Streptomyces ficellus: one gene and its partner. The protein of the gene in region 1 binds, or shares a complex with, the protein of each later gene. Links are inferred from orthologs where the notes say so. Each region holds a gene or a part of one and is shown in the gene's direction. Other genes may lie near its edges.

Region 1 (5,077 bases):
GCGGCACCCTTGAGCGCCGCGGCGAGGGCCTCGTCGACCCGGTCGCGCGCCCCCGGGGCGGGCGTCCCGTGGGTGCCCCCGGCACCGCCGGGTGCCCCGGCGGCGTTGTCGTCACGCGGATCGGTCACCGTGCTGCTCCTCGGCTTCCTCGGTGGCGGAGAGGTGGGGTGCGAGGGCGTGCCTGGCCCGCGACAGGTGGGTCTTGACGGTGCCGGCCGAGATGCCGGTCTCGTCGGCGACCTGCTGCACGCTCAGGTCGCAGACGTAGTGCAGGACGGCGACCCGGCGCTGCCGGTCGGGCAACCGGCGCAGCGCCGTGACCAGGGCGACCGTGCCCGGTCCTGGCGCGGGCACCGCCGAGGCGAGGCCGTCGCCGTGCCGCCGCCACGCCTCGGCGGACCGCTTCCGGCGGCGCCACCGGCTGACGGCGAGCCTCCCCCTGGGCCTTCGGCCCGGGGGGACCCCCAGCCACGGTACGCACCCACGCCTCCGGCCCGGCGTCCCGGGACAGCCGCGAGCGGCGCCCCCAGGCCCGTACGAACGCCTCCTGGACCACGTCCTGGGCCTCGTGGAGGTCGCCCGTCATCAGGTACAGCTGGCCGACGAGCCGCGTGGCGGAGTGGGCGTACAGCTCCTGGAACTCCTCTTCGGTCAATGCGGCTCCCGGCACGGGTCGGACATGTCTCATGGCGTATACGTCCGGGGGGACGGTCCCGGTTGACATGCGGCCGCACGAATTTCCGGACGCACGCCCCGTACGGACGTCCCCGGGCCCGGGAAGGGTTTCGGGGGCGGGTGTCGGAGCGACGTCGTACGCTGGGAAACCCCCGGCCCGTGAGACGTGTCGGGCCCTTCGCGTTGCCCCACACCCCGGATGGAAGCCTTCATGAGCTTGCACGGTCTGCTCGACGCCGTCGTCAAGGACCCCGCCCTCGCCGAAGCGGTCGGCGCCGCCGCAGACGGCCACCGGGCCCACGTCGACCTGGTCGGCCCGCCCGCGGCGCGTCCCTTCGCGCTCGCCGCGCTGGCCCGGGACGCGGGCCGGCCGGTGCTCGCGGTGACGGCGACGGGCCGGGAGGCGGAGGACCTGGCGGCCGCGCTGCGCAGCCTGCTGGACCCGGACACCGTGGTGGAGTACCCGTCGTGGGAGACGCTGCCGCACGAGCGCCTCTCGCCCCGCTCGGACACCGTGGGCCGCCGCCTGGCCGTGCTGCGCCGGCTCGTCCACCCGTCGCCGGACGACCCGGCGGCCGGCCCCGTGTCGGTCGTCGTCGCACCCGTGCGCTCCGTGCTCCAGCCGCAGGTCAAGGGCCTGGGCGAGCTGGAGTCCGTGGCGCTGCGCACCGGGCAGCAGGCCGACCTGAACGAGGTGGTGGAGGGCCTCGCGGCGGCGGCGTACGCGCGCGTGGAGCTGGTCGAGAAGCGCGGCGAGTTCGCGGTGCGCGGCGGCATCCTGGACGTGTTCCCGCCGACGGAGGAGCACCCGCTGCGCGTCGAGTTCTGGGGCGACGACGTCGAGGAGATCCGGTACTTCAAGGTCGCCGACCAGCGGTCCCTGGAGATCGCCGAACACGGCCTGTGGGCCCCGCCGTGCCGCGAGCTGCTGCTGACGGCCTCCGTCCGGGAGCGGGCGGCGGCGCTGGCCGAGGCCCACCCGGAGCTGGGGGAACTGCTCGGCAAGATCGCCGAGGGGATCGCCGTGGAGGGCATGGAGTCCCTCGCGCCCGTCCTGGTGGACGAGATGGAGCTGCTGCTCGACGTGCTGCCCAAGGGCGCCATGGCGGTGGTGTGCGACCCGGAGCGGGTGCGGACCAGGGCCGCCGACCTGGTGGCCACCTCCCAGGAGTTCCTGCACGCCTCGTGGGCGGCGACCGCGGGCGGCGGTCAGGCGCCGATCGACGTCGGCGCGGCGTCGCTGTGGGGCATCGCGGACGTCCGGGACCGGGCGCGCGAGCTGGGCATGATGTGGTGGTCGGTGTCGCCGTTCGCGGCGGACGACGAGCTGGACGATGACACGCTCAAGCTGGGCATGCACGCCCCGGAGTCGTACCGCGGCGACACCGCCCGGGCGCTCGCCGACACCAAGGGCTGGCTGGCGGACGGCTGGCGCACGGTGTTCGTCACCGAGGCGCACGGCCCCGCGGCCCGTACGGTCGAGGTGCTGGGCGGCGAGGGCATCGCGGCCCGCCTCGACAAGGACCTGAAGGACATCGAGCCGTCCCTGGTGCACGTGGCGTGCGGTGCGGTCGAGTACGGCTTCGTCGACCCGGCGCTGCGGCTGGCGGTCCTCACCGAGACCGACCTGACCGGCCAGAAGGCGGCCGGCAAGGACGGCCAGCGGATGCCCACGCGGCGCCGCAAGACGATCGACCCGCTGACCCTGGAGACCGGCGATTACATCGTCCACGAGCAGCACGGCGTGGGCCGCTACATCGAGATGGTGCAGCGCACCGTCCAGGGCGCCACCCGCGAGTACCTCCTCGTCGAGTACGCGCCCGCCAAGCGCGGCCAGCCCGGTGACCGCCTCTACATCCCGACCGACCAGCTGGAGCAGGTCACCAAGTACGTCGGTGGCGAGGCGCCGACGCTCCACCGGCTCGGCGGCGCCGACTGGACCAAGACCAAGGCGCGGGCGAAGAAGGCGGTCAAGGAGATCGCCGCCGACCTGATCAAGCTGTACAGCGCCCGGATGGCCGCCCCCGGCCACGCCTTCGGCGCGGACACCCCGTGGCAGCGGGAGCTGGAGGACGCCTTCCCTTACGCGGAGACGCCCGACCAGCTGTCCACCATCGCCGAGGTGAAGGAGGACATGGAGAAGACGGTCCCCATGGACCGCCTCATCTGCGGCGACGTCGGCTACGGCAAGACGGAGATCGCGGTGCGGGCCGCGTTCAAGGCGGTGCAGGACGGCAAGCAGGTCGCGGTCCTGGTGCCCACCACGCTGCTCGTGCAGCAGCACTTCGGCACGTTCTCCGAGCGGTACTCCCAGTTCCCGGTCGTCGTGCGGGCCCTGTCCCGGTTCCAGACCGACGCGGAGGCCAAGGCCACGCTGGAAGGGCTGAAGGACGGCGCGGTCGACATCGTCATCGGCACGCACCGGCTGTTCTCCTCGGAGACGAAGTTCAAGGACCTGGGCCTGGTCATCGTCGACGAGGAGCAGCGCTTCGGCGTCGAGCACAAGGAGCAGCTGAAGAAGCTGCGCGCCAACGTCGACGTGCTCACCATGTCCGCCACCCCCATCCCCCGGACGCTGGAGATGGCGGTGACCGGCATCCGCGAGATGTCGACCATCACCACCCCGCCGGAGGAGCGGCACCCGGTCCTCACCTTCGTCGGCCCGTACGAGGAGAAGCAGATCGGCGCGGCGATCCGCCGCGAGCTGCTGCGCGAGGGCCAGGTCTTCTACATCCACAACCGGGTCGAGTCCATCGACCGGGCGGCGGCCCGCCTCCGCGAGATCGTGCCCGAGGCGCGCATCGCGACCGCGCACGGCCAGATGTCGGAGTCGGCCCTGGAACAGGTGGTCGTGGACTTCTGGGAGAAGAAGTTCGACGTGCTGGTCTCCACGACGATCGTCGAGTCCGGCATCGACATCTCCAACGCCAACACCCTGATCGTGGAGCGCGGCGACAACTTCGGCCTCTCGCAGCTGCACCAGCTGCGCGGCCGGGTGGGCCGCGGCCGCGAGCGGGGCTACGCGTACTTCCTCTACCCGCCGGAGAAGCCGCTGACGGAGACCGCGCACGAGCGGCTCGCGACGATCGCCCAGCACACCGAGATGGGCGCCGGCATGTACGTGGCGATGAAGGACCTGGAGATCCGCGGCGCGGGCAACCTGCTCGGCGGCGAGCAGTCCGGCCACATCGCGGGCGTCGGTTTCGACCTGTACGTCCGCATGGTGGGCGAGGCGGTGGCGGACTACCGGGCCTCCCTGGAGGGCGGCGTCGAGGAGGAGCCGCCGCTGGAGGTCAAGATCGAGCTGCCGGTCGACGCGCACGTCCCGCACGACTACGCGCCCGGCGAGCGGCTCCGGCTCCAGGCGTACCGGGCGATCGCCTCCGCGAACACGGAGGAGGACATCGCGGCGGTCCGCGAGGAGCTCACCGACCGTTACGGCAAGCTCCCCGAACCGGTGGAGAACCTGCTGCTGGTCGCCGGCCTGCGGATGCTGGCCCGCGCGTGCGGCGTCGGCGAGATCGTCCTCCAGGGGCCGAACGTCCGCTTCGCCCCGGTGGACCTGCGCGAGTCGCAGGAGCTGCGCCTCAAGCGCCTCTACCCCCGCACGGTCATCAAGGCGCCCACGCACCAGATCCTGGTGCCGCGCCCCACCACGGGCAAGATCGGCGGCAAGCCGGTGGTGGGCCGCGAACTGCTGGCGTGGACGGGCGAGTTCCTCACGACGATCCTGGGTTCGTAGACCGGGGGCGGGCGCCGGGGCGTAGGGCCTGCGACGGTCCCGGGGCGCGGGCCTACGATGCGGGGATGCGCCGTACGCTCCGGGCCGCCGCCCTCGCCCTGTCCCTCGCCGCGCCCCTGGCCGCCGGGTGCGGCGTGCTGGACGACGCCTCCCCGGCGCACGGCCCGTCGTCCGGCACGCGCGCGGCCGGGCCGCTCGACAACCCCGACGGTACGAAGCCGGGACTCGCGCCCCTCACGACCGACGCCGACCGGGCGGCGGCGCGGCGGCTCGTCGAGGCGCTCCCCGTCAAAGGCCGCGGGGCCAGGACCGGTTACGACCGGGACGAGTTCGGTTACGCCTGGATGGACACCGCCGACGGCGTGCCGCTGGCGCGCAACGGCTGCGACACCCGCAACGACCTCCTGCGCCGCGACGGGCAGGACGTGCGCTTCCGGTCCGGTTCCGACTGCGTGGTGGTGGCGATGACGCTGCACGACCCTTACACCGGCAAGGACATCGCCTGGAAGAAGGCGGAGGCGGCGGACGTGCAGGTGGATCACGTCGTACCGCTGTCGTACAGCTGGCAGATGGGCGCCTCGCGCTGGCCGGAGCGCACCCGCGAACAGCTGGCGAACGATCCGCTGAACCTGCTGCCGGTCGACGGCGCGACGAACGGCC
Region 2 (4,019 bases), 1.3 Mb from region 1 along the record:
AGCACGTGGCCCCGGGACCAGCCCGGCAGACGGGACGGCGCGGCCATGGCGGCGTCGTCGAGCTTGGCGGCAGCGGTGAGCAGCCGTTCGGTCGCCTCACGTACAGAGGCCAGGTCACGCACATGGTCGATCATGCCGCCGACCCTAGCGCCGCCACACGATCGGGTGAAGGTGGCAGCTCGAGGCCGGAAATCGAATGCACGTGCTATACGCTCGGTGGAGGCATCCTTGAAAGTCAGGCATCCATTTGGCGGCCCCCCGTAGGCTTGAAAAGTCTGGGACGGGGGCTGTGCCCCCGCTTCTCTCAAGAAAGGTGCGGACCGGCGTGGCCGACCGTCTCATCGTCCGTGGCGCGCGCGAGCACAATCTGAAGAACGTCTCGCTCGACCTCCCTCGTGACTCCCTCATCGTCTTCACCGGGCTCTCCGGGTCGGGCAAGTCCTCCCTCGCGTTCGACACGATCTTCGCCGAGGGGCAGCGCCGGTACGTCGAGTCGCTCTCCTCCTACGCCCGGCAGTTCCTCGGCCAGATGGACAAGCCGGACGTCGACTTCATCGAGGGCCTCTCCCCGGCCGTCTCGATCGACCAGAAGTCGACCTCGCGCAACCCGCGCTCCACGGTCGGCACCATCACCGAGGTGTACGACTACCTGCGCCTGCTCTTCGCGCGCATCGGCAAGCCGCACTGCCCGGAGTGCGGCAGGCCGATCTCCCGGCAGTCGCCGCAGGCCATCGTCGACAAGGTGCTGGAGCTGCCGGAGGGCAGCCGCTTCCAGGTGCTGTCGCCGCTGGTCCGCGAGCGCAAGGGCGAGTTCGTCGACCTCTTCGCCGACCTCCAGACCAAGGGCTACAGCCGGGCCCGGGTGGACGGCACCACCATCCAGCTCGCCGAGCCGCCCACGCTGAAGAAGCAGGAGAAGCACACCATCGAGGTGGTCGTCGACCGCCTCACGGTCAAGGACAGCGCCAAGCGCCGGCTGACCGACTCCGTCGAGACCGCGCTGGGCCTGTCCGGCGGCATGGTCGTGCTCGACTTCGTCGACCTCCCCGAGGACGACCCCGAGCGCGAGCGGATGTACTCCGAGCACCTGTACTGCCCGTACGACGACCTGTCCTTCGAGGAGCTGGAGCCCCGCTCCTTCTCCTTCAACTCGCCCTTCGGCGCGTGCCCCGACTGCACCGGCATCGGCACGCGCATGGAGGTCGACCCCGAGCTGGTCGTCCCCGACGAGGACCGGTCCCTGGACGAGGGCGCGATCCACCCCTGGTCCCACGGCCACACCAAGGAGTACTTCGGCCGGCTGATCGGCGGTCTCTCCCAGGCCCTCGGCTTCCGTACGGACATCCCCTGGGCCGGGCTGCCCGCCCGCGCCAGGAAGGCCCTGCTGTACGGCCACAAGACCCAGGTCGAGGTCCGCTACCGCAACCGCTACGGCCGGGAGCGGGCGTACACCACGCCCGCCTTCGAAGGCGCCGTCTCCTTCGTGAAGCGCCGCCACAGCGAGGCCGAGAGCGACTCCAGCCGGGAGCGCTTCGAGGGCTACATGCGCGAGGTGCCCTGCCCCACCTGCGAGGGCACCCGCCTCAAGCCGATCGTCCTCGCGGTCACGGTGATGGAGAAGTCCATCGCGGAGGTCTCCGCGATGTCCATCAGCGAGTGCGCCGACTTCCTCGGCGAGCTGAAGCTCAACGCCCGCGACAAGAAGATCGCCGAGCGGGTGCTCAAGGAGGTCAACGAGCGGCTGCGCTTCCTGGTCGACGTCGGCCTGGACTACCTCTCGCTGAACCGCGCGGCCGGCACCCTGTCCGGCGGCGAGGCCCAGCGCATCCGGCTCGCCACCCAGATCGGCTCCGGCCTGGTCGGCGTGCTCTACGTGCTCGACGAGCCGTCCATCGGCCTGCACCAGCGCGACAACCACCGGCTGATCGAGACCCTGGTCCGGCTGCGCGACATGGGCAACACGCTCATCGTCGTCGAGCACGACGAGGACACCATCAAGGTGGCCGACTGGGTCGTCGACATCGGCCCCGGCGCCGGCGAGCACGGCGGCAAGGTCGTCCACTCCGGCCCGTTGAAGCAGCTGCTGGCCAACAAGGACTCCATGACCGGCCAGTACCTCGCCGGGAAGCGGTCCATCCCGACCCCCGACATCAGGCGCCCGGTGGACCCGGCGCGGCGCCTGACCGTGCACGGCGCCCGCGAGAACAACCTGCGGGACATCGACGTCTCCTTCCCGCTGGGCGTGCTGACGGCCGTCACGGGCGTCTCGGGCTCCGGCAAGTCGACGCTGGTCAACGACATCCTGTACACCCACCTGGCGCGCGAGCTCAACGGCGCCAAGTCGGTGCCCGGCCGGCACACGCGCGTGAACGGCGACGAGCTGGTCGACAAGGTCGTCCACGTCGACCAGTCGCCCATCGGGCGGACGCCGCGGTCCAACCCGGCGACGTACACCGGAGTCTTCGACCACGTCCGCAAGCTGTTCGCCGAGACGATGGAGGCGAAGGTCCGCGGCTACCTGCCGGGCCGGTTCTCCTTCAACGTCAAGGGCGGCCGCTGCGAGAACTGCGCCGGTGACGGCACCATCAAGATCGAGATGAACTTCCTCCCGGACGTGTACGTCCCCTGCGAGGTCTGCCACGGAGCGCGGTACAACCGGGAAACCCTGGACGTCCACTACAAAGGCAAGTCCATCGCCGAGGTGCTGGACATGCCGATCGAGGAGGCCCTGGACTTCTTCGAGGCGGTCCCGACCATCTCGCGTCACCTGCGCACCCTCACCGAGGTCGGCCTCGGGTACGTCCGCCTCGGCCAGCCCGCCCCGACGCTCTCCGGCGGTGAGGCGCAGCGCGTGAAGCTGGCGTCCGAGCTCCAGAAGCGGTCGACGGGCCGCACGGTGTACGTCCTGGACGAGCCGACCACCGGTCTGCACTTCGAGGACATCTCGAAGCTGATCACGGTCCTGTCCAACCTGGTCGACAAGGGCAACTCGGTGATCGTCATCGAGCACAACCTGGACGTCATCAAGACGGCCGACTGGGTCGTGGACATGGGTCCCGAGGGCGGCAGCGGTGGCGGCCTGGTCGTCGCCGAGGGCACCCCCGAGCAGGTCGCGGCCGTCCCGGCCAGCCACACCGGCAAGTTCCTCCGGGACATCCTGGGCGCCGACCGGGTCAGCGACGCCGCCCCGGCGGTACCGGCGGCGCGGAAGCGGGCGACGGCCAAGAAGACGGTCGCGGCGGTGGACGGCGCGACCCGCAAGACCGCCTCGGCGAAGACGGCGAAGACCACCAAGGCGGTCAAGCCGAAGAAGCAGACGGCGAGCCGGTCGGCCAAGGTCTGACCACTCCACGGTGACGGCCCGCCGCCCACACGGCGGGCCGTCCCGTCCGTCGCCGCCCCGTCAGGGCAGCGGGGTGAGGCGGGCCGCCAGCGTCGGGAACGAGCCGGCGCACACGATCCGGCCCTCGTGATCCGCCGCCTCGACGAAGTCCCGCAGGGACGTGCTCGCCGCCAGGCGCGGCGAGACGTCGCCGACGATCGCCAGCCGTACGCCCTGATCGGCGAACGTGCCGGCGATCCCGGCGGCGACGCCCGTCCGGAGCGAGAAGAAGTCCTCGCCGAGCCGGTCCACCGGCACGACGACCAGCCCCGCGCCGCCGGCCATCGCGCGCCCGATGAGGTCGAGGGCGCCCCGCCGGCCGGCCAGCGGCGGGCCGCCGGGCGCGCAGACCAGCGCGGGCACACCGTGCAGCGGCAGCACCGCGTCGGCCGTCACCAGCTCCGCCGCGTACGGCGGCTCCGCGCCCGGACGGGAGCAGGTGACGGCCGACGCGCGGGCCGCGAAGGACAGCAGGTCCGCCCAGGCGGCGGCGTCCAGCGCGGCCACCGGGCGCGACCCCAGGCCGTGCAGCAGCGCCGCGTTCACCGTGTCACCCGCGCCGATGGTGTCGGCCACCGCCACCGGAACCGCCGGCACCGACACGGTCAGCCCGCCGGTGAACACCGTCAGCCCGCCC

Evidence for each region.
Region 2: the proteins of mfd (region 1) and uvrA are in contact, whole or in part, in a crystal structure (PDB 4DFC), measured with the Escherichia coli proteins. The link is inferred for Streptomyces ficellus from one-to-one orthologs.

The regions. Positions count from the first base shown.
Region 1 is NZ_CP034279.1:4,367,416-4,372,492, forward strand. What follows is about bases 493-4,617. They hold mfd (transcription-repair coupling factor), read left to right. Parts: upstream 493-886; coding sequence 887-4,417; downstream 4,418-4,617. Other genes in these bases: EIZ62_RS19595 (HNH endonuclease family protein), read left to right, coding at 4,483-4,617. In the rest of the region: EIZ62_RS19580 (hypothetical protein), read right to left, coding at 1-128; more of EIZ62_RS19595, read left to right, coding at 4,618-5,077. UniProt on the Escherichia coli protein: Couples transcription and DNA repair by recognizing RNA polymerase (RNAP) stalled at DNA lesions. Mediates ATP-dependent release of RNAP and its truncated transcript from the DNA, and recruitment of nucleotide excision repair machinery to the damaged site.
Region 2 is NZ_CP034279.1:5,636,066-5,640,084, forward strand. What follows is about bases 1-3,543. They hold uvrA (excinuclease ABC subunit UvrA), read left to right. Parts: upstream 1-325; coding sequence 326-3,343; downstream 3,344-3,543. Other genes in these bases: EIZ62_RS25185 (maleylpyruvate isomerase family mycothiol-dependent enzyme), read right to left, coding at 1-134; EIZ62_RS25195 (PfkB family carbohydrate kinase), read right to left, coding at 3,404-3,543. Also shown: more of EIZ62_RS25195, read right to left, coding at 3,544-4,019. UniProt on the Escherichia coli protein: The UvrABC repair system catalyzes the recognition and processing of DNA lesions. UvrA is an ATPase and a DNA-binding protein. A damage recognition complex composed of 2 UvrA and 2 UvrB subunits scans DNA for abnormalities.